Linked DNA regions of Arthrobacter crystallopoietes. Each later gene encodes a partner of the first gene's protein in a complex. Links are inferred from orthologs where the notes say so. Each region holds a gene or a part of one and is shown in the gene's direction. Other genes may lie near its edges.

Region 1 (11,089 bases):
TTCGCCGTTGTGGGAACAGCGCTACAGCCAGGTACGTCAGCGAAGTTGGCCACACGACACACGCCACAATGAGTGTGGCCAGGTTCGCTGAGGTAACGACGTCACCGGGCGACAGTGCCACCAGTGCGTGCCAGCCGGCGGGGTAGAAAGAGCCTGTTCCCTGGCTGTAGATGGGATTGATATCCCAAGGCGATGCCTGCCCGCTCTCCTTGATCCAGCGGAGAGCGTTCACATGAAAGCTGGGATCCCAAGCTTGGTTGACTCTATCGATCTGGTTCATCGCATCGAGCATGGTCCCCGCGTTGAGGACCGCCGCAGCAATCAGCGAGCTAGCTGTGAGGAGTTTCGTCGGCCATCCCGGCCCTGGCTCGGGCAGCATCCGCTGTGGCCGGATCAGCAGGTAGAGGCAAGCAGCGAGAACGGCGGCCAACAAGCTAGTGGCAAGGAGCGTCGACGGCACCCAGCGGATACCGGTGACCCGGCACAGCAGGGTTCCGACCGCTACCAGGGAACCAGAGGCGGCGGGGGCCAAGACCAAGGCCCTCAGATGGTTCAGCCGTAGCCCGCGCAGAACCAGATACCCAGGGATGTAGAAGACCGCCAGAAGCGTTGTCAGCTGGCCGATCGCAACCCAGGACATAGCTTCACCTCGCAGCCCGGTGCACTGCCTCCTGCCAGAATATAGACAGGAGATGCCTGCGGGGAAGCAGTTCCCCGCAGGCATCTCCTAGGCGCGACCGTCGGGGGACGGTCTTTCGCCGTCGTTACTTGTCGGCGGCCTGGGCCTTCAGCGCCCGCACAATTCCATCGCGGCTCTCCAGCACCAGGCGCCGCAGCGCCGGCGAGTCCGCGCCGAGCGCCGCCAGGAACTCGTCGGTGAGGTCCACGGTGGACTGCGTGGCCAGCTGCGAGGGGTAGAGCCCCACCACAATCTGCTGCGCGATCTCATGCGTGCGGGTGTTCCAGATGTCCTCGACCGCGGCAAAGTACGCAGCAGCGTAGGGCTCCAGCAGGGCAGTGTCGTGGACCCGGTTGAAACCGGCGATGACGGACTGCTGGGTGGCGTTGGGCAGATCGCCGCGAACGACGACGGCGTCCCAGGCTGCCGCTTTCGCGTCGGCTGTGGGGATGGCCGCCTTGGCCAGGGCTGCGGCGCGTTGGCCGGTGGCCGTGGCGTCGCGCTCGAGTTCGGCGTCGATCTCCGGCTGACCGAATTCGCCGCCGGCCACCAGCGACGTCAGCAGCTCCCAGCGCAGGTCCGCGTCGACGGTAAGGCCGTCCAGGACGCGCTCGCCGGAGAGGAGCGAAGCCACTGCGTCGAGCTGGGCATCGGTCTGGGCATGCAGTGCGAAGGCCTTGACGAACTGCAGCTGCGCGTCGGAGCCGGCCTCGGCGTTTTGGCTGAGTTCCCACAGATGGTCAGCCGCAGCGAGGGTCAGGCGCTTGCGGTCCGCCGGGTTGACGTAGAAGGCCAGCGTGGTTGCCAGCTGCCGCAGCAGTACCAGCACCACCGAGGAATCGGACTCATAGGCGATGTTGTTCAGGATCAGCTCCGCGTACTCCCGTGCAGGGGTTTCGCCGTCGCGGGTAGCGTCCCAGGCGGAGGCGAGCACCAGGGTCCGCGGCAGGGATTCCGTGAAGTCCTTCACATGGACCTTCGACGTCGCGAGGGAGACCTCGTCCAGCCGGATCTTGGCGTAGGCCAGATCATCGTCGTTCAGGAGCACCAGCGCAGGCCGTTCGAGGCCGGCGAGTTCGGGCACCTCCGTGTGCTCGCCGTCGACGTCGAGTTCCTCGCGGTGGGTGCGTACCAGCCTGCCTTCGGCATCGAGGTTGTAGAAGCCGACGGCGAGCCGGTGCGGCCGAATGGTCGGGAACTCGGGCACCGCGGACTGGAGAATCGCGAACGAGGTGATCTTGCCGCCGTCGTCCGTTGTGATTTCCGGACGCAACGTATTGACGCCAGCGGTCTCCAGCCACAGCGCGGACCATTCCTTCAAGTCGCGGCCGCTGGAAACTTCAAGCTCCGAGAGCAGGTCCTCCAGCTCGGTGTTCTGCCAGGCATGCTTGGCGAAGTATTCGCGCACGCCGGCCATGAACTGCTCCTGGCCGACCCAGGCCACGAGCTGGCGCAGGACGGAAGCGCCCTTGGCATAGGTGATGCCGTCGAAGTTGACCTGCACCGCCTGCAGATCCGGGATATCCGCGACGATGGGGTGTGTGGAGGGCAGCTGGTCCTGCCGGTAGGCCCAGGACTTCTCCATCGAGGCGAAGGTGGTCCAGGCCTGCTTCCACTCGGTGGCCTCCGCGGCAGCCAGCGTGGACATGAACTCGGCAAAAGACTCGTTCAGCCACAGGTCGTTCCACCAGCGCATGGTCACCAGGTCCCCGAACCACATGTGCGCCAGCTCGTGCAGGATGGTGATGGCCCGGCGCTCCACCATGGCCTCGGCGACCTTGGACCGGAAGACATAGTTCTCCAGGAAGGTCACAGCGCCCGCGTTCTCCATCGCGCCGGCGTTGAACTCGGGGACGAAGAGTTGGTCGTACTTGGCGAACGGGTAGGTGGTGTCGAACTGCTTTTCATAGAACGCGAAGCCCTGGCGCGTGAGTTCGAAGATGTTCTCCGCGTCCATGTACTGCATCAGCGACTTGCGGGCGAAGACGCCCAGCGGGACGGTGCGGCCATCGGAGCTGGTGAGCTCGCTGCGCACCGACTGGTACGGGCCGGCGATGAGCGCGGTGATGTAGGAGGAGATGCGCGGGGTCGGCTCGAAGTCCCAGGTGGAGGCACCATTGCCTTCCCCGATGGCCCCTGCAGCGACGGGCTCGGGGGTGGGGGAGTTGGAGATGACGTCCCAGTGCGACGGCGCAGTTACCGTGAACCGGAAGGCAGCCTTCAGATCCGGTTGCTCAAAGACGGCGAACATGCGGCGGGAATCGGGCACCTCGAACTGGCTGTAGAGGTAGACCTCGTTGTCCACCGGGTCCACGAAGCGGTGGAGCCCCTCGCCGGTGTTCATAAACAGCGCGTCCGCGTCAATGGTGAGGACGTTGGACGCCGCCAGGTTGGGCAGCTGGATGCGGACGCCGTCGGAAACCTCCGCAGGGTCCAAGTCCACACCGTTAAGCGTTACGGAGCGCACCGTCTCCGTGATGGCGTCGATAAAAGTTGACGCACCCGCCGTTGCCGAGAACTTCACAACGGTCGTGGAGCCGAAGACCTTCTCGCCCCGGGTCAGGTCCAGGGTGACGTCGTAGGACTCGACGTTGAGCAATGCGGCGCGCTCGCGGGCTTCGGCGCGGGTCAGATTCAAACCTGGCAAAGTGATGCCTCCAGTGTCGTAGCGGGTCCCGGCGGGGACGGTGCGGAGTGCAGGGGCGCTGTCTGAAAGGACCCTTGCACAGTGCGGCCATTCTTTCACCGCGCCCGCGGATGTACAGCACCGGCGTGATGCGATGAAGGAAAAGTTGCCGTTCTGTTGCGTCGCCGGTCCGGGCCTGGCCGCCAGCAAGCACATTGGTTCAGAGTAGGCTTGAAGCCGTCATTCTTCCGCCCCTCCCGCCTGAAGGACCATATATGCGCGTTCACATTGCCACCGACCACGCCGGACTCGAGCTGAGCCACCACCTGATCGACCATCTGACCGGCAAAGGCTACGAGGTCATCGACCACGGCCCCAAGGAATACGACGCCGAGGACGACTACCCGTCGTTCTGCATCAACGCGGCGCTCGCAGTAGTGGCAGACCAGGCCGCAGGCCAGGACGCCCTCGGCATCGTGCTGGGCGGATCCGGCAACGGCGAGCAGATTGCCGCCAACAAGGTCAAGGGCGCCCGCGCGGCGCTGGCCTGGAACCTGGATACGGCAAAACTGGCGCGCGAGCACAACGATGCGAACGTCGTCGCGGTGGGCGGCCGCCAGCATAGCGTCGACGAGGCTACCGAGATCATCGAAGCGTTCCTGGCCGAGCCGTTTTCCAACGCCGAACGCCACGTGCGGCGGATCGGCAAGATCGCCGCGTACGAAACCACCGGCGAAGTCCCAGCCTAAAGCACATGCCTGAAGGCCACTCGGTCCACCGCCTCGCCGCACAGTTCAATTCCGTCTTCGGCGGTCAGCGCCTGGCCGTAAGCAGCCCGCAAGGCCGTTTCGCTGCCGGCGCGGAGCGGGTCAACGGACACATCCTGGAAGCTGCCCGCGCGCACGGCAAGCAACTTTTCCTGCACTTCGACAACGAGCTGATTCTGCGCGTCCACCTGGGTCTCTACGGCGCCTGGGACTTCGGCGGCGACCAGACCTTCCGCGGCGCCTCCAGCATTGGTGCCCCGCGCCGGGTAGGGGAGCGTGAAGCGTTCGACGACGATCCCGGCCTTGCGTACGACGGCCCGCCGGAGCCGGTGGGCCAGGTCCGCGCCAGGCTTGTGTCAGCCCACGGCTGGGCGGATTTGCGCGGGCCGACGGCCTGCGAAGTGATCACCGAAGGCGAGCGGTCCGCCGTCGTCGCCAAACTGGGACCGGACCCGCTGCAGCCAAATGCCGGCCCGGACGAGTTTGTCCAGCGGCTGACCTCCAAAGGCTCCGCGGTGGGCACACTGTTGATGAGCCAGGACGTCATCGCCGGTGTCGGCAACATCTACCGGGCCGAGACGCTGTTCCGCCGCGGGCTGAATCCCTGGCGGCCGGGCAAAAGCCTGTCTACCGAGGAGGCGGCGCTGCTGTGGGAGGACATTGCCCTGGTCATGCGCGACGGTGTCCGGGACGGGCGGATCATCACTACGCGTGCCGAACACCGTGATGACCGCGGGCTGCCGGTGTGGCCGGACAACGCGCACTATGTCTATCAGCGCCAGGGGATCGGCTGCCGCGTCTGCGGCACTGATGTCGTGCTGGCGGAGATGGGAAACCGCAAGCTCTACTGGTGTCCGGGCTGCCAGCAGGCCTGAATGGGGCGTCGGGCCTGCCGATTTGCGAAACAGGTCTGTGGTCATGCTAGAGTTTCAACGTCCTGGGGATGTAGCTCAATGGTAGAGCCTCAGTCTTCCAAACTGATTACGCGGGTTCGATTCCCGTCATCCCCTCTGCGATGAGACGGGCCGGCAGCGGTCCGTCTTTTTCGTTAAGGCGGCAGAGTTTTTGCCGCCGCCGATTGTGCACGGAGTCTGCTTAGGCCGTAGACTTGCCGTGCACTACGGGGCGTAGCGTAGTGGCTAGCGCGCCTGCTTTGGGAGCAGGAGATCGCAGGTTCGAGTCCTGTCGCCCCGACTCTGTATTCTTGGTGCAGATCCAACCCCTATAGCTATCAGGAGTTCTAACGCTGTGAAGAGCGCTGTCGAAAACCTCACCCCCACCCGGGTCAAGCTCAATGTTGAGGTTCCCTTTGAGGAACTCAAGCCCAGCATTGACGAGGCCTACAAGACAATCGGCTCCCAGATCCAGGTGCCTGGCTTCCGCAAGGGCAAGGTTCCCTCCAAGCTCATCGATCAGCGGGTTGGACGCGGCTATGTCATCGAGACGGCCATCAACGAGGGCCTGAACGGTTTCTACCAGAACGCTGTGCAGGAGAGCGGTATCCGCCCCCTGAGCCGCCCCGAGGTTGAGATCACCGAGGTCCCGGACCCGGCTGCCACCGAAGGCCAGCTGTCCTTCCATGTCGAGGTGGACATCCGCCCCGAAATCGAGCTGCCGGAGTATTCCGGCCTCGAGGTCACCGTGGAAGCTGCCGAAGCCAGCGACGCCGACGTCGAAAAGGCCTTGGACGACCTGCGCGGCCGGTTCGGCACGCTGAAGTCTGTCGACCGTCCCGCCGCCCAGGATGATTTCATCACCATCGACCTCACCGCCAAGGTGAACGGCGAAGAGGTTGATTCCGCAGCGGATCTGTCCTACCAGGTCGGCGCCGGAACCATGCTCGAGGGCATGGACGAAGCCGTAACCGGCCTGAGCGCCGACGAAGACGCCACCTTCATGACCACGCTGGCCGGTGGCGAGCACGCCGGTGAAGAAGCCGAGGTCAAGGTTGTCATCAAGGCCGTCAAGGAGCGCGAGCTGCCGGAGGCAAACGATGACTTTGCCCAGCTGGCCAGCGAATTCGACACCATTGCCGAGCTGAAGGAAGACCTGGCAAAGCAGGCTGCCGACAGCAAGGTCATGGAGCAGGGCGTCGAAGCACGCGACAAGGTGCTGGACAAGCTGATGGAACTCGTTGAGGTTCCCGTTCCCGAATCCGTAATTGAAGAGCAGCTCGAGCAGCACTTCCGCCCGGAGAACAGCGACGGCAGCGAAGAGCACGACACCGAAGAGCACCGCGCTGAAGTTCGCCAGAACACCGAGCGTGCCTTCCAGAACGAAATCATCCTCGACGCCGTGGCGGACAAGGAAGAGGTCGGCGTCAGCCAGGCAGAGCTGATCGACTACATCGTTTCCTCCGCCAGCCAGTACGGCATGGATCCGAACCAGTTCGCACAGCTCATCGACCAGAGCGGCCAGGTGCCGATGATGGTTTCCGAGGTTCGCCGCCGCAAGGCCCTGGCGAAGGTGCTGGAGCTGGCCAAGGTTACCGACACCAACGGTGCCGAGGTCGACCTCAGCGACTTCGTCCGCCCCGCCGGTGAGGAAGAGCCGAACGTTGAGGACATGATCGCAGCTGCGCAGGCAGAAGCCGCACAGGCTGAGGAAGCCCCGGCAGAGGCTGCGTCCGAGGAGAGCGCGGACGACAGCGCTGCCGAGTCCAAGGCCTAAACAGCAAAGTTCCATGGCGGCCGCCTGCCCCTCACGGGGTGGGCGGTTGCCGCGTTTAAACACCGGCCTGCAACGTCCCGGCGCGCTGATGCGCCGTCAGCGAACAGCCCGTAAATAAGGCAGAAACGGGCACCGATCCGCGTTAGTGTCCAAGAAGGAAAAAGAACCTGGGGACTGCACCGGCCACCGGTGCAGCCTGTGGGGACAAGCGAGAGGTATTTCAGAATGTCCAGTGAATCAACCACTCCGAAGATGGCCACCGTCGACCCGGCCACCCGGGAAGACTACATCTACAACCGCCTGCTGAAGGAACGCATTATCTGGCTTGGCTCGGAAGTGCGGGACGAGAACGCCAATGCCATCTGTTCCCAGCTGCTGCTGCTTTCGGCCGAGGATCCTGACAAGGACATCTACCTCTACATCAACTCGCCCGGCGGCTCGGTGACGGCAGGCATGGCCATTTATGACACCATCCAGTTCATTCCGAACGATGTCGTCACGGTCGCCACCGGCCTGGCAGCTTCCATGGGCCAGTTCCTGCTGTCCTCGGGAACGAAGGGCAAGCGCTACGCCACTCCGCACGCGCGCATCCTGATGCACCAGCCCTCCGGCGGCATCGGCGGTACCGCGTCCGACATCAAGATCCAGGCCGAGCTGATTCTGCACATGAAGCGGGTCATGGCGGAGCTGACCGCGGAGCAGACCGGGCAGAGCGTGGACCAGATCCTCAAGGACAATGACCGCGACAAGTGGTTTACCGCCGAGGAAGGCCTCGAGTACGGCTTCTTCGACAAGATCTCGGCCCACGCCGGCGGCGTTACCGGCGGCGGCGGAACTTCACAGGATTCATGATCGCAGGTTCTGCGACACGGCCCTACGATCATTAGAAGCAGGAGAATCACGATGAACCACAATTTTGCTGCCGCTGCCGGCGGCCACGCAGCCAACCTTCCGACCAGCCGCTACGTGCTGCCGCAGTTCGAGGAGCGCACGCCTTACGGCTTCAAGCGCCAGGACCCCTACACCAAGCTCTTCGAGGACCGGATCATCTTCCTCGGTGTGCAGGTGGACGATGCCTCGGCAGACGACGTCATGGCGCAGCTGCTGGTCCTGGAATCCACGGATCCGGACCGCGACATCACGCTGTACATCAACTCGCCCGGCGGCTCCTTCACCGCGATGACGGCAATCTACGACACCATGCAGTACATCCGTCCCGAGATCCAGACCGTGTGCCTCGGACAAGCGGCCAGTGCGGCCGCCGTGCTGCTGGCTGCTGGTACCCCGGGCAAGCGCCTGGCGTTGCCGAACGCGCGGGTGCTGATCCATCAGCCGGCACTCGGCGGCGGTGAGCGCGGGCAGGCTTCTGACCTGGAGATCCAGGCAGCCGAGGTCATGCGTATGCGCACCTGGCTCGAAGACACACTGGCGCTGCACAGCGGCAGGACCTCGGACCAGGTCAACGTTGACATCGAGCGTGACAAGATCCTGACGGCCGAGGACGCACTGTCCTACGGCCTGATCGATCAGGTCCTCGATTCGCGCAAGATCCACAAGCCGGCCATCAACAAGGCCTAATGATTGTGTACCGGCAATTTCATTGCTGATCCACCGAGCCCGTGGTGCTTAACATGGCACCACGGGCTCTGTGGTTACTGAAACTGTCAGCCAAGTGATTTAGAGTGGAAGCTAGTCAGCCGCCTTCATTCGTCTGAGCATGGGAGCTCCGCACGCCGCTCCCGGGCGTTGACCGATTCCAGTAGGACCAAGTAAGGGGACTGAATATGGCTCGCATTGGTGAGAGCGCTGACCTGCTCAAGTGCTCCTTCTGCGGCAAAAGCCAGAAACAAGTCCGGAAGCTGATCGCTGGCCCCGGCGTCTATATCTGTGACGAATGCATTGAGCTCTGCAACGAGATCATCGAAGAGGAGCTCTCCGAGGTCTCGGACCTCGGTTCCTTCGAGCTGCCCAAGCCGCGTGAAATATTCGATTTCCTGCAGGAATACGTTATCGGACAGGAACCGGCAAAGCGGGCACTGGCTGTTGCCGTTTACAACCACTACAAGCGCATCCAGTCGGGGCACGCGCCCAAGAGCTCAGCGAACCTCGCGGACACCAGTCCGCTGGATGACGTTGAGGTCGGCAAGTCCAACATTCTGCTGATCGGTCCTACCGGTTGCGGCAAGACCTATCTGGCCCAAACGCTGGCACGCCGGCTCAACGTTCCCTTTGCCGTCGCAGATGCAACTGCCTTGACCGAAGCCGGCTACGTCGGGGAAGACGTCGAGAACATTCTGCTCAAGCTCATCCAAGCCGCTGACTATGACGTCAAGAAGGCCGAGCAGGGCATCATCTACATTGACGAGATCGACAAGATCTCACGCAAGAGCGAGAACCCCTCCATCACCCGCGACGTTTCCGGTGAAGGTGTCCAGCAGGCACTGCTGAAAATCCTTGAGGGAACCGTAGCCTCCGTGCCTCCCCAGGGCGGCCGGAAGCACCCGCATCAGGAATTCATCCAGATTGACACCACCAATGTGCTGTTCATTGTGGCCGGAGCCTTCGCCGGGCTGGAGGAAATCATCGGTTCACGCGCCGGACGCAAGGGCATCGGGTTCGGCGCCCCGTTGAGCGACGCCAGCAAGGACGCTGACAGTTACGGCGAAGTCATGCCGGAAGACTTGCTGAAGTTCGGCTTGATCCCCGAATTCATCGGCCGGCTGCCGGTGATCACTACGGTGTCGAACCTTGACCGTACCGCGCTGATCCAGATCCTCACCGAACCCAAGAATGCACTGATTAAGCAGTATCAGAAAATGTTCCAACTGGACGGTGTTGAACTCTCCTTCGAACCGGAGGCCCTGGAGGCCGTCGCCCAGCTTGCGCTGGAACGGGGGACAGGTGCCCGTGGACTACGGGCCATTGTCGAGGAAGCTCTGCAGCCGGTGATGTTCGACCTGCCCAGCCGCGAAGACATCGCTTCCGTGGTGATTACCGCCGATGTGGTGAACGGCAAGGGGGAGCCCTCCCTCATTTCCCACGACGTGGTTGCCAAGCGACGGAACAAGTCCGCCTGACCGGAACGGGCGCCGCACAATCCAGACAGACGACCAGGTAGAGGACGGAATATGGCCCGCATTGGTGGAAACGGCGACCTGCTCAAATGCTCTTTCTGCGCCAAAAGCCAGAAACAGGTCCGAAAGCTGGTCGCGGGCCACGGGGTCTACATCTGTGACGAATGCATCGAGCTGTGCAACGAGATGCTTGCGGAAGAATTTTCGGTAGCAGCCGAGCCTGCCGCCTTCGAACTACCCAAACCGCGGGAGATCTTCGAGTTCCTGCAGGAATACGTCATCGGGCAAGAGCCTGCCAAGCGCGCCCTGGCTGTTGCGGTCTACAACCACTACAAACGTACCCAGCCGGCTCCGGTATCCGAAGCTTCTCCTGATTCCGCCGACATCGGCCCACTGGCCGACGTCGAGGTTGGCAAATCCAATATCCTGCTGGTGGGTCCCACGGGCTGCGGCAAGACTTTTCTCGCGCAGACCTTGGCACGCAGGCTCAACGTTCCGTTCGCGATAGCCGATGCGACGGCCCTGACCGAGGCCGGCTACGTTGGCGAAGACGTCGAGAACATTCTGCTCAAGCTTCTGCAGGCCGCTGACTACGATGTCAAGAAGGCCGAGCAGGGGATCATCTACATTGACGAGATCGACAAGATCTCGCGCAAGAGCGAGAACCCTTCCATCACCCGCGACGTTTCCGGTGAAGGTGTCCAGCAAGCGCTGCTGAAGATCCTCGAGGGGACCGTAGCCTCCGTTCCGCCGCAGGGCGGCAAGAAACAATCGCAGCAAGAAGCCATCCAGATCGATACGACCAACGTGCTCTTTATCGTGGCAGGCGCCTTCGCCGGACTCGAGGAAATCGTTGACGGCAGGTCCGGAGGCAAGGGAGTCGGCTTTGGCGCCGCACTGCGCGAGGTTTCGACGGACGGGGACAGCCAAGGACAGGTCATGCCGGAGGATTTGCTCAAGTTCGGGCTGATACCGGAATTCATCGGACGCCTGCCGGTGATCACCACGGTATCGAAACTGGACCGTCCGGCGTTGATGCAGATCCTGACAGAGCCGAAGAACGCACTGATCAAGCAGTACCAGAAGATGTTCCAACTCGACGGTGTGGAACTTTCGTTCGAGCCGGAGGCCCTCGAAACGGTAGCGGAACTCGCGCTCGAACGGGGGACAGGTGCCCGCGGACTGCGGGCCATTGTCGAGGAAGCGCTGCAGCCGGTGATGTTCGAGATACCGAGCCGGCAGGATATCGCTTCCGTGGTCATTACCGGCGACG
Region 2 (11,018 bases), 3.9 Mb from region 1 along the record:
CTATACAGACCGCTGGCTGCGCATCCGCAAGGTCCTGGCGCTGGCCGGGGCGGCCGCCATTCTCACCGCAGCCCTGGCCTTCAGTGGCGCCACACCCTTCCCCGGCGCGGCCGCGCTGCTGCCCGTGCTCGGGACCATGGCGGTCATCGCCGCCGGCCGCACCACCGGCGCCGCTTCGCTGCACGCCGTCATCGACCGCAAGCCCGTGCAGTGGCTGGGCAACGTGTCCTACTCCCTTTACCTCTGGCACTGGCCGCTGGTGGTGTACTACCGCACCCTCGCGGACCGGCCCCCGAGCCCGTGGGAGAGCCTGCTCCTGCTGGCGGCCTCGCTGGGACCGGCGGCGGCGAGCTACTACTTCATCGAGACCCCGGTCCGCAAAGCCGGCTGGCTGTCGGCGCATCCGTGGCGTCCCATCGGCGCCGGCATTGTGGCCATGGGGCTGATCGGGACGCTCGCGCTGGCCCCCGGGCAGCAGCGCGAGCAGCTGGTGGCCGAGCGCGCGGTGCAGACGCAGCAGCTGCTGGAGGCCCCGCCGTCGCAATTCGGTGCGAAGGCGATGGACGCCAGCGCCGACAAGAGCTTCGCCGGCGCGAATGAAGCCATCGTGCCGGATCCGAACAAGGCGGTGGAGGACGAGTTCGACTTCGGCGACTGCGTGGCGCAGCAGCGCGACGCCGAGACGCCGGAGTGCGAATACGACTACCGCAAGAACGACGGCGGACCAACCGTTGCGCTGGTGGGAGACTCCCATGCGGGGCAGTGGGCGCCCGCACTGGACGTCCTGGCCAAGGAGCGTGGCTGGAACCTCGTCACCTACATCCACAACTCGTGCCCGTTCACGCCGGAGCGGCGGGTGCTCGAGGCCGAGGGTAAATCCGTCTGCACCGAACCCAACGCGCAGACACTGGAGCGTTTGGTCGACCGGGGCGATGTGGATGCTGTCATCACGTCCTACTTCTCCTCCTCTGTCTTCGAGGACACGGACACCGGCCACCGTCCGGGAGTCGCAGGCATGGCCGAGTACTGGAACACGCTGGCCGATGCCGGCATCGATGTCTATCCGATCGTGGACACGCCTGCACCGCGGCCGGGAGCGGACCCACGGGACTGCGTGGATCTGCACTACGGCGAGCCCGAGCGCTGCAGCCAGCCGCGGTCCGAGGGCTTCGACGGCCAAGACATCACCCGCGAGTCAGCCGCTCTGGCACCGCGGGCCCGGGTAGTCGACCTCTCGGACAAGTTCTGCGGCGCGGATTCCTGCCCGATGGTCATCGGGAATGTCATGCTTTACCGGGACTTCAACCACGTCACCCGGACCTACATGCTGACCCTGGTCGACCGTCTGGGGGAGGAGCTCGAGGCCGCCAAGGCGGAGTGAAACGCAGCAGAAGTATGCCGCGTTCATGTCGAATGCACCGTTTGTTTACCTGGGCATGACTGACTTAGCAGCCATGGAGACCAAACAGGCGGAAGGAAAAGTACGCAAGTTCCTGCCCGAAATCCAGGCCTTGCGGGCGTTGGCAGTCCTGATGGTGGTGGTCTACCACCTTCAGCCGGGCTGGCTGCCCGGCGGGTTTGTCGGCGTCGACGTTTTCTTCGTCATTTCCGGCTTCCTGATCACCGGGCACATGCTGCGCGAGGTGGCCAAAACCGGCACCATATCGCTGCGCCACTTCTGGGCCGCACGCATCCGGCGCATCCTGCCCGCAGCGCTGCTCACCGTCGTCGTTGTCCTGGTGGTCACGCTGATGATCGCTCCGATGACGCAGTGGCCGCAGATCGGCATCCAGGCGCTGGCCTCCACGTTCTACGTGCAGAACTGGGCGCTGGCCTCCAATTCGGTGGACTACTTGGCCGCCACGGAGTCTGCCACCGCCCTTCAGCACTTCTGGTCGCTTGCTGTGGAGGAGCAGTTCTATGTGTTCTGGCCGCTCCTGGTCCTGCTGGCGGCCTACCTGGTCCGCAGGTCCAACGCGCGGCTGCAGGCCGGCGGGCAGCTGCGCCGTGCAAGTTACTCGGTCACCCGCTGCGCGGGCCTGCTCTTCGCGCTGGTCACCGCGGCCTCGCTGGTTTTCGGTATCTGGTACACCGCCAGCGGCAGCCCGGCTGCGTACTTCATTACGCCAACCCGGATCTGGGAACTCGGGCTTGGCGGACTGCTGGCACTCACCCTGACCTACACGGACCGCCTGCCCCACCTGCGCAGCATCCTGGCGGCCGCAGGCCTGGCCGCGATCCTGGCCGCGGCTTTCCTGCTGGATGGTTCGACGCCCTTCCCCGGCACCGCCGCACTGCTCCCGGTCCTGGGCACCATGGCGATCATTGCCGCCGGCCGCACCGGCGGAGAGCTTTCGCTGCACCGGCTGGTTGACCTGAAACCCGTGCAGTGGACCGGCAACATCTCCTACTCCCTGTACCTGTGGCACTGGCCGCTGATCGTCTTCTACAAGACGGTGGCCGGCAGCGAGCCCGGCCAGTGGCCAGCCTGGCGCTCCTGGCGGCGTCCTTCGGCCTCGCCGCGCTGAGCTACTACTATGTGGAAACCCCGGTGCGGCGGTTCGGCTGGCTCAATTCCCAGGCCTGGCGCCCGCTGGCCGCCGGAGCCGCCGCCACCGCGCTGGTGGGCACGCTGGCCTTCGTTCCGGGCAACCAGCAGGAGCGGATCCTGGCGGAACGCGCAGTCCAGACATCGGCGCTGCTGGCCGCACCTCCGGAGGACTTCGGAGCAGAGGCAATGTCACCCGCCGCGGACCGCGCGTTCGCCGCTGATTCCGATGTAATCGTGCCGGACCCCAGTCTGGCGAAGGAAGATAATTTCGACGTCGGCGACTGTGCCTCGCTGGCTTCGGATCCGGACACGAAGGAATGCGAATTCGGGGACGAGGATGCGGAGAAGACCGTGGCACTGGTGGGAGACTCGCACGCCGCGCAATGGTTTGCCGCGCTGGAGCCGGTTGCCGAAAAACAGGACTGGCGGCTGGTGACGTACCTGCACAACTCGTGCCCCTTCACCACGGAAATGCGGGTGGCCGAACGGGACGACGACCTGCAGTGCACCGAGCCGAACCGCGAAACCCTGGACCGGATCATCGACAGGGGAGACGTGGACGCCGTCGTCACTTCCTACTACGCCAACGTGAACTTCGTGGATTCCGGCACCGGACACCGCCCGGGAGCTGCCGGCTTTGCCGAGAACTGGAACGCGCTGGCCGACGCCGGAATCGACGTTTTTCCCCTGATGGACACGCCGCGGCCGCGCGAAGGGGCCATCGCCCCGGACTGTGTCGCGCAATCCTACGAGGAACCGCAGGAGTGCAACCAGCCGCGCAGCGAAGGGTTCGACGGCCAGGACCTCACGCGCGAAGCCGCGGAACTGGCGCCCCGGGCGCGGGTGCTGGACCTCTCGGACGCCTTCTGCGGGGAGGATTCCTGCCCGGCCGTGATCGGCAACGTGCTGCTCTACGCGGACAAGAACCACATCACCAGGACCTACATGAAGACGCTGGCGCCGCGGCTCGAGGAAGAGATGCTCGCGGCCATGGAAGAGGCGCAGTGAGCCTGCTGTCAGATGCTTCGTTAATCTCTGATAGACTATTACCCGATTGTTTTGTGTGGCAGTGGATGAAGGCCGTTCCGAAGTTTCCGCAGGTTGGGAATTTGGGATGGAGCCTGTTTCCGGTCCGCGGGGTTCTTGCGCGGTGAATGCCACACCTTTGCATGCCTACGGTCGTTTCAATCCGCAGTAGGCGTGGAGACGACTGGAAAGTGCCTGGCCTCGCAAAAGTGGCGGGGCAAAGCCTAGATAAACGGAGATCACGTAAGTGCCTACGATTAACCAGCTGGTCCGCAAGGGCCGCTCACCCAAGGTCAATAAGACCAAGGCGCCCGCGCTTAAGGGCAGCCCCATGAAGCGCGGCGTCTGCACCCGCGTTTACACCACCACCCCGAAGAAGCCGAACTCCGCTCTTCGTAAGGTAGCCCGTGTCCGCCTCAACGGTGGCATCGAAGTTACCGCATACATCCCCGGTGTAGGCCACAACCTGCAGGAACACTCCATCGTGCTTGTTCGCGGCGGCCGTGTTAAGGACCTTCCGGGTGTCCGTTACAAGATCGTCCGTGGTGCACTCGATACCCAGGGCGTGAAGAACCGCAAGCAGGCTCGTAGCCGCTACGGCGCGAAGATGGAGAAGAAGTAATATGCCCCGCAAGGGTCCGGCCCCCAAGCGGCCGCTAGTTGTAGATCCCGTCCACGGTTCCCCCATGGTCACCCAGCTGATCAACAAGGTTCTGGTCGACGGCAAGAAGTCCACCGCGGAGCGCATCGTTTACGGTGCCCTTGAAGGTGTCCAGACCAAGACCGGTGGCGATCCCGTTGCCGCTCTGAAGAAGGCCATGGACAACGTCCGGCCTACCCTCGAGGTCCGCTCCCGCCGCGTCGGTGGCGCCACGTACCAGGTTCCCGTTGAGGTCAAGCCGGGCCGCGCCACGGCTCTGGCCCTGCGCTGGCTGGTTGGCTACTCCAAGGCCCGCCGCGAGAAGACCATGACCGAGCGCCTCATGAACGAGATTCTGGACGCCTCGAACGGTCTCGGTGCCGCTGTGAAGCGTCGCGAAGACACCCACAAGATGGCCGAGTCCAACAAGGCCTTCGCCCACTACCGCTGGTAAAAAACCTCTACCGACGACGGCGGCTGGCTGGCTCAGCTGCCCACCGCCGTCGTTGGTTGGGGCTCACCTAAAAAGGGAGAAACTGTGGCACTCGACGTGCTTACCGACCTTAATAAGGTCCGCAATATCGGCATCATGGCCCACATCGATGCCGGCAAGACCACCACTACGGAGCGCATCCTGTTCTACACGGGTGTGAGCCACAAGATCGGCGAAACGCACGACGGTGCTTCGACGACGGACTGGATGGAGCAGGAAAAGGAACGCGGCATCACCATCACCTCTGCCGCGGTGACCTGCTTCTGGGACCAGAACCAGATCAACATCATCGACACCCCGGGCCACGTGGACTTCACGGTTGAGGTCGAGCGCTCCCTGCGGGTCCTCGACGGTGCCGTTGCAGTCTTCGACGGCAAGGAAGGCGTCGAGCCGCAGTCCGAGACTGTGTGGCGCCAGGCCGACAAGTACGAAGTGCCGCGTATCTGCTTCGTCAACAAGATGGACAAGCTCGGTGCGGACTTCTACTACACCGTTGACACCATCATCAACCGCCTGGGTGCCAAGCCGCTGGTCATGCAGCTGCCGATCGGCTCCGAGAGCGAGTTCGTCGGTGTTGTGGACCTGCTGACCATGAAGGCACTGACCTGGCCCGGCGATGCCAAGGGTGACGTCACCATGGGTGCTGCCTACGAGACCGGCCCGATTCCGGCGGAGCTGCAGGCCAAGGCCGAGGAATACCGCGCCAAGCTGGTCGAGGATGTTGCAGAATCTTCCGACGAGCTGATGAACAAGTTCCTCGAAGGCGAAGAGCCTTCCATCGAGGAGCTCAAGGCCGGTATCCGCAAGATGGTTGTCAACTCGGAGATCTACCCGGTCTTCTGTGGCTCCGCGTTCAAGAACCGCGGTGTGCAGCCGATGCTGGACGCCGTCATCGATTACCTGCCTTCCCCGCTGGACGTTGCGTCGATGATCGGCCACGACCCGCAGAACGAAGAAAAGGAACTGACGCGCAAGCCGAGCGAGGACGAGCCGTTCTCCGCGCTTGCGTTCAAGATTGCCGCGCACCCGTTCTTCGGTCAGCTGAACTTCATCCGCGTCTACTCCGGTAAGGCCGTGGCGGGTCAGCAGCTGCTGAACTCCACCAAGGGCAAGAAGGAGCGCCTGGGCAAGCTGTTCCAGATGCACGCCAACAAGGAAATGCCGGTCGACGAGCTGCATGCCGGCCACATCTACGCCGTCATCGGCCTCAAGGACACCACCACAGGCGACACCCTGTGTGCACCCGATGCCCCGATCGTCCTCGAATCGATGTCCTTCCCGGAGCCGGTGATCTTCGTGGCCATCGAGCCGAAGACCAAGGGCGACCAGGAGAAGCTGTCCACAGCCATCCAGAAGCTCTCCGCTGAGGACCCGACGTTCACCGTCAGCCTCAACGAAGACACCGGCCAGACCGAAATCGGCGGCATGGGCGAGCTCCACCTGGACATCCTGGTGGACCGCATGCGCCGCGAGTTCAAGGTCGAGGCCAACGTTGGTAAGCCGCAGGTGGCGTACCGGGAAACGATCAAGAAGGCTGTCGACAAGGTCGACTACACCCACAAGAAGCAGACGGGTGGATCCGGCCAGTTCGCAAAGGTCCAGGTGGCCTTCGAGCCGCTGGACACTTCCGAAGGCGTCTTCTACGAATTCGAGAACAAGGTCACTGGTGGCCGTATCCCCCGCGAGTACATTCCCTCGGTGGACCAAGGTATCCAGAGTGCCCTGCAGCTCGGTGTGCTGGCTGGCTACCCGCTGGTCGGCGTGAAGGCCACTCTGCTTGACGGCGCCTACCACGACGTCGACTCTTCGGAAATGGCGTTCAAGATCGCCGGTTCCCAGGTACTGAAGGAAGGCGTCAAGCGCGCCAACCCGGTCCTGCTCGAACCGCTGATGGCCGTTGAAGTACGTACCCCTGAGGAATACATGGGCGACGTCATCGGTGACCTGAATTCCCGCCGTGGCATGATCCAGTCCATGGAAGATGCCTCGGGTGTGAAGGTTGTCCGCGCCAACGTGCCGCTGTCCGAGATGTTCGGCTACATCGGCGACCTGCGTTCCAAGACGCAGGGCCGTGCTGTGTACTCGATGCAGTTCGAGAGCTACTCTGAGGTCCCGAAGGCAGTTGCCGACGAGATCATCCAGAAGACGCGCGGCGAGTAAGTTCCGGTAGTGTCCCGGTTCGCCGGGGCAACACCAAACGCAGTGGGCCGGTCACTCCGGTGGGCGGCCCGCTGCACCGCAGGCCGAGGGTAACGGCAAGTTGCCGGTACCTGAAGAAATCTGTAATTTCACCAAATACAAAAGCCCGAAGTAGACTTGTTCAGGTTTCGGTAACGAAAAGCGTTACCGAAGAGCAATTCTTCTCAAAACGTTCTAGGAGGAACCCGTGGCGAAGGCAAAGTTCGAGCGGACTAAGCCGCACGTCAACATTGGCACCATCGGTCACGTTGACCACGGTAAGACCACGTTGACCGCTGCTATTTCCAAGGTACTTGCTGACAAGTACCCCGATCTCAACGAGCAGCGTGACTTCGCAGCTATCGACTCTGCCCCGGAAGAGCGCCAGCGCGGTATCACCATCAACATCTCGCACATCGAATACCAGACCGAGAAGCGCCACTACGCACACGTAGACGCCCCCGGTCACGCTGACTACATCAAGAACATGATCACTGGTGCAGCTCAGATGGACGGCGCAATCCTCGTGGTTGCCGCTACCGATGGCCCGATGGCTCAGACCCGTGAGCACGTTCTGCTGGCCCGCCAGGTTGGTGTTCCCTACCTGCTGGTCGCGCTGAACAAGTCCGACATGGTTGAAGACGAAGAGCTCCTCGACCTCGTGGAAATGGAAGTTCGCGAACTGCTGAGCTCCCAGGAGTTCGACGGCGACAACGCTCCCGTCGTGCGCGTTTCCGGCCTGAAGGCTCTGGAAGGCGATCCGCAGTGGGTCAAGTCCGTTGAGGACCTGATGGAAGCCGTTGACGAAAACGTTCCGGACCCGATCCGCGACAAGGACAAGCCGTTCCTGATGCCGATCGAGGACGTCTTCACCATCACCGGCCGCGGTACCGTTGTTACCGGCCGCGCCGAGCGTGGTACCCTCGCCATCAACTCCGAGGTCGAGATCGTCGGTATCCGTCCGGTCCAGAAGACCACGGTTACCGGTATCGAGATGTTCCACAAGCAGCTCGACGAGGCATGGGCCGGCGAGAACTGTGGTCTGCTGCTCCGCGGTATCAAGCGCGAAGACGTAGAGCGTGGCCAGGTTGTCGTGAAGCCGGGTTCCATCACCCCGCACACCGACTTCGAAGCCAACGTCTACATCCTGTCCAAGGATGAAGGCGGACGCCACAACCCGTTCTACTCGAACTACCGCCCGCAGTTCTACTTCCGTACCACGGACGTAACCGGCGTTATCACCCTGCCGGAAGGCACGGAAATGGTTATGCCCGGCGACAACACTGAGATGACCGTTGAGCTCATCCAGCCGATCGCTATGGAAGAGGGCCTCGGCTTCGCTATCCGTGAGGGTGGCCGCACCGTTGGATCCGGTCGCGTTACCAAGATCATCAAGTAATTACTTGGTTCTTGGGTAATCGGCCCGGTGCAGCTGCACCGGAATGAGACCAGGAAAACCCCCGCTGTTCACGCAGCGGGGGTTTTCTGTCTTAACTCTCATTGGCCGGCTCTCGCTGCTCCGGGCTGGTCGGGCAGTTCGTGCAGGCTGAACTCCTCTCAGACGGGTTGGTGGAGGCAGAGAACGTTGCCTTCCGGATCGGCAAACCACGCGCAGCGGAGATTGTCGCTGGTTGCGATGTGGTTGACGGTCTTCAGACCCGGCAGGTCGTAGTCTTCGAACCTGATGCCCCGGCTCTCAAGATCCTTCATCTCTGCTTCCAGATCGGCTACTTCGAAACTGACGGCAGTGTTCTGCGACGGAGTGGCATCCGGCCGCCGCAGCAGTTCGAGCGCGGTGGCTCCGTCGGCGGAGAAAATGAAGGTGTCGTCATCCATGAGGCCCTGGGGTTCGAGGCCTAGGGACTTCTCGTAGAAATCGCGTGCGCGGTCCAGATCTTTCACGGGCAGGACCGCGGTCATTTTGGTAGTGCTGAGCACTGCGTCCAACTCCCTTCGTGCAATCGGCGTGCGGACATCTACAGAATAGTCTTCCCTGAGCTCTTCGGACCGGCCCAACAGCGACAAATTTGAGCATGCACCGGACTGCCCGAATCGCCCCTGGTGGCGGACGTGCTGCTGCTTATCCACAGCCATGGAGTGCGGCTGCGGTGCCGCGCCTAACGGCTCATATACTGGGCGGAACAGTCTCAAAAAAAATGAAGAGGTCCGGGGGATATGGAGCTATTCGCGGTCATCGTGCTGGCCGGCGTGGCGTTTATTGCGGGCTGGTTCATCAGCCTTCGTAGTGCCGGTGCCAGAGAAGCCCCGGGACATTGGGCGGCCAAGCTGCCTCCGCCGGCCCAGGTGTATGAGGAGGGCTACCGTCAGGGATTCCTAGATGCACAGGCAGCAATGGAGCCTGCCGGCGTCCAGGCGGCATCCGCTGGCGGGGCTCCGGCGCCACCGGTTCCCACGCAACCGGAACCTTCGCCGCAGACTACGACGGCGCAGCCCAGTCCCGCTTTTAGCCCGCCTTCGCAGGACATGCCGCAGGTGCCTCTGGCAGGGCAACAGCGCGGCGTTCATCGGGGACAACCTCTGTCTGGATATGGTCTTATGCCAGGGCAACTCCCCGTGCCGAATACTTCGGGGCCGGATATCGGCACGCCTGAATGGGCGGAGCAGACTCCCGTCCTGGATCCTGCAGTGGCCGCGCTTCACCGCGAAGAGGAGGAACGAAAACGGGTGCGGGCTAAGCAGCGGCGGGACCTGCGCAATATCAACATCACCCTCTACTCGGCGAGCCTGCTGCTCGTGGCGGCGGCGGCGCTGTTCATCGGCTCCGCAGTGCCTGCCGGTGCCCGGGCGGTAACGATATTTGCCGTGACCCTGCTGTTTTACACTGCCGGCTTGGGCGTTTATTCGCGAGCACCACGGCTGCGCCCGGCCGGCATGGCCTTCACCGGTACCGGACTGGCGCTGCTGCCCGTAGCAGGCCTGACGCTGTACAACTTCGTCCTCGCCGACGCCGCCAGCAGCTGGCTGATTACGGCACTTGTGGGCACGGCGGCCTACGCCTACGCCGCCGTGCGGATGCAAAGCCGGGTTGTGGCGTACCTGAGCTTGCCATTCTTTATCTCCATCGCTTGGTCAGCCGTGGCCGTGCTGGGCGGTGCACTGGTCTGGTATTTCACCTTTTCCATTGCCCTGGCGGTTGGGTTCAGCCTCGTCTCCTATTTCCGCCCACGGTGGATGCCCGGGGTGTATGCCGCGGCCCTGGTAGAGGTGCACCGTTACCTCACACCCCTGGCCGTGCTGGCCGCGTTCTTCGTAGGGGACCAGTTGCAGGCGGGAGACTACGCGCTGCTGCTCGCCATGGCTACGGGGTATTACGGGACCATGCTGTTCACAGGCGGCGGGCAGGACAAACTGGCCAACACCTACGGGCTCCGCATCGCGGTGACTTTGGCTGCCATGTATCTAGTTGTGGCCGCCGGCGGCAGCTGGCCCTGGGCGTTGTTCACAGTGGCCACAGCGCTGGCCCTTCAGGCTGCGGCGATGGCGGTTTTCGGCCCGGTCTGGCTTCGGTTCCTCAAGGACCAACCGTGGGTGCGGCACCGGACATCGGACGGTTCCGGTTCGGCCGAATCGATCTTCCGTATTGATCTGGGAACGGTCTTCGTCCTCCAGATACTGCTGACCTTGCTCCAGATCCTTGATGGCATCGGCGCGGCAGGCAGGCCAGGGCCGGAGCCGGTGCTCATGCTGCTGGTCCTTGCCGCTTCCGTTTTCACGATCGCGTGGAAAATCCGTGGCTGGACAGAGCCGTTGATAGTGCTGCCTGTCCTTTCAGCCGTGGTCCTGCTGGAGTGGCATAACCCGTGGCGGCAGGAACTGCTACTGGGTCTGGCCCTGGCCTATCTCTTGGCCCGCATCCGGGTGTCGGCCGGCCAGGAGCGGCTTTGGGCAGTGTCTGCGGCACGTGGCGCGGCCACGCTGCTATTGCCGATCACGGCCCTGACCCATCTGCCCCAGCTGGGCATGGAGCAGGACCTAACAGGACGAGCGGCCCTGCTCGTCCTGTCGCTGGGCTTCGTGATGAACCAGGTCGCCAGCACCGTGCTGCTGGACCGCGGCGTCGGCAGTGCTGCACCCCGGCTGACCGTGCTCGTCTCCGCGGCACTGGGCTT

Evidence for each region.
Region 2: the proteins of tig (region 1) and rpsG are in contact, whole or in part, in a crystal structure (PDB 3GTY), measured with the Thermotoga maritima proteins. The link is inferred for Arthrobacter crystallopoietes from one-to-one orthologs. Residues at the interface, in WP_004081061.1 of Thermotoga maritima: Glu122, Val124, Val129, Leu130, Tyr133, Glu188, Gly259, Ile262, Tyr263, Glu266, Ser270, Glu273, Gln274, Glu277, Arg308, Gln311, Ile312, Ser315, Tyr316, Glu325, Arg329, Arg336, Leu363, Phe366, Trp367, Arg373, Leu377, Arg381, Leu384, Glu387; in WP_004081843.1 of Thermotoga maritima: Lys34, Lys52, Lys55, Glu59, Arg62, Gln63, Glu66, Asn67, Lys69, Val71, Arg95, Ala109, Lys110, Lys111, Gly112, Arg113, Pro114, Glu117, Glu121, Ile124, Ala125, Tyr127, Asn128, Asn129, Thr130, Gly131, Lys135, Asp139, Arg142, Met143.

The regions. Positions count from the first base shown.
Region 1 is NZ_CP018863.1:4,247,912-4,259,000, reverse strand. What follows is about bases 4,641-7,531. They hold tig (trigger factor), read left to right. Parts: upstream 4,641-5,320; coding sequence 5,321-6,742; downstream 6,743-7,531. Other genes in these bases: AC20117_RS19560 (ATP-dependent Clp protease proteolytic subunit), read left to right, coding at 6,995-7,531; AC20117_RS19580 (Fpg/Nei family DNA glycosylase), read left to right, coding at 4,641-4,947. Also shown: pepN (aminopeptidase N), read right to left, coding at 765-3,326; AC20117_RS19585 (ribose-5-phosphate isomerase), read left to right, coding at 3,581-4,054; more of AC20117_RS19580, read left to right, coding at 4,060-4,640; more of AC20117_RS19560, read left to right, coding at 7,532-7,594; AC20117_RS19555 (ATP-dependent Clp protease proteolytic subunit), read left to right, coding at 7,646-8,320; ATP-dependent Clp protease ATP-binding subunit ClpX, read left to right, coding at 8,527-9,819; ATP-dependent Clp protease ATP-binding subunit ClpX, read left to right, coding at 9,871-11,089. UniProt on the Bacillus subtilis protein: Involved in protein export. Acts as a chaperone by maintaining the newly synthesized protein in an open conformation. Functions as a peptidyl-prolyl cis-trans isomerase.
Region 2 is NZ_CP018863.1:328,644-339,661, reverse strand. Bases 3,116-5,935 are described here. They hold rpsG (30S ribosomal protein S7), read left to right. Parts: upstream 3,116-4,200; coding sequence 4,201-4,671; downstream 4,672-5,935. Other genes in these bases: fusA (elongation factor G), read left to right, coding at 4,756-5,935; rpsL (30S ribosomal protein S12), read left to right, coding at 3,825-4,199; AC20117_RS23765 (SGNH hydrolase domain-containing protein), read left to right, coding at 3,116-3,559. Also shown: AC20117_RS01605 (acyltransferase family protein), read left to right, coding at 1-1,381; AC20117_RS23770 (acyltransferase family protein), read left to right, coding at 1,437-2,528; more of AC20117_RS23765, read left to right, coding at 2,480-3,115; more of fusA, read left to right, coding at 5,936-6,870; tuf (elongation factor Tu), read left to right, coding at 7,097-8,287; AC20117_RS01575 (VOC family protein), read right to left, coding at 8,446-8,826; AC20117_RS01570 (hypothetical protein), read left to right, coding at 9,463-11,018.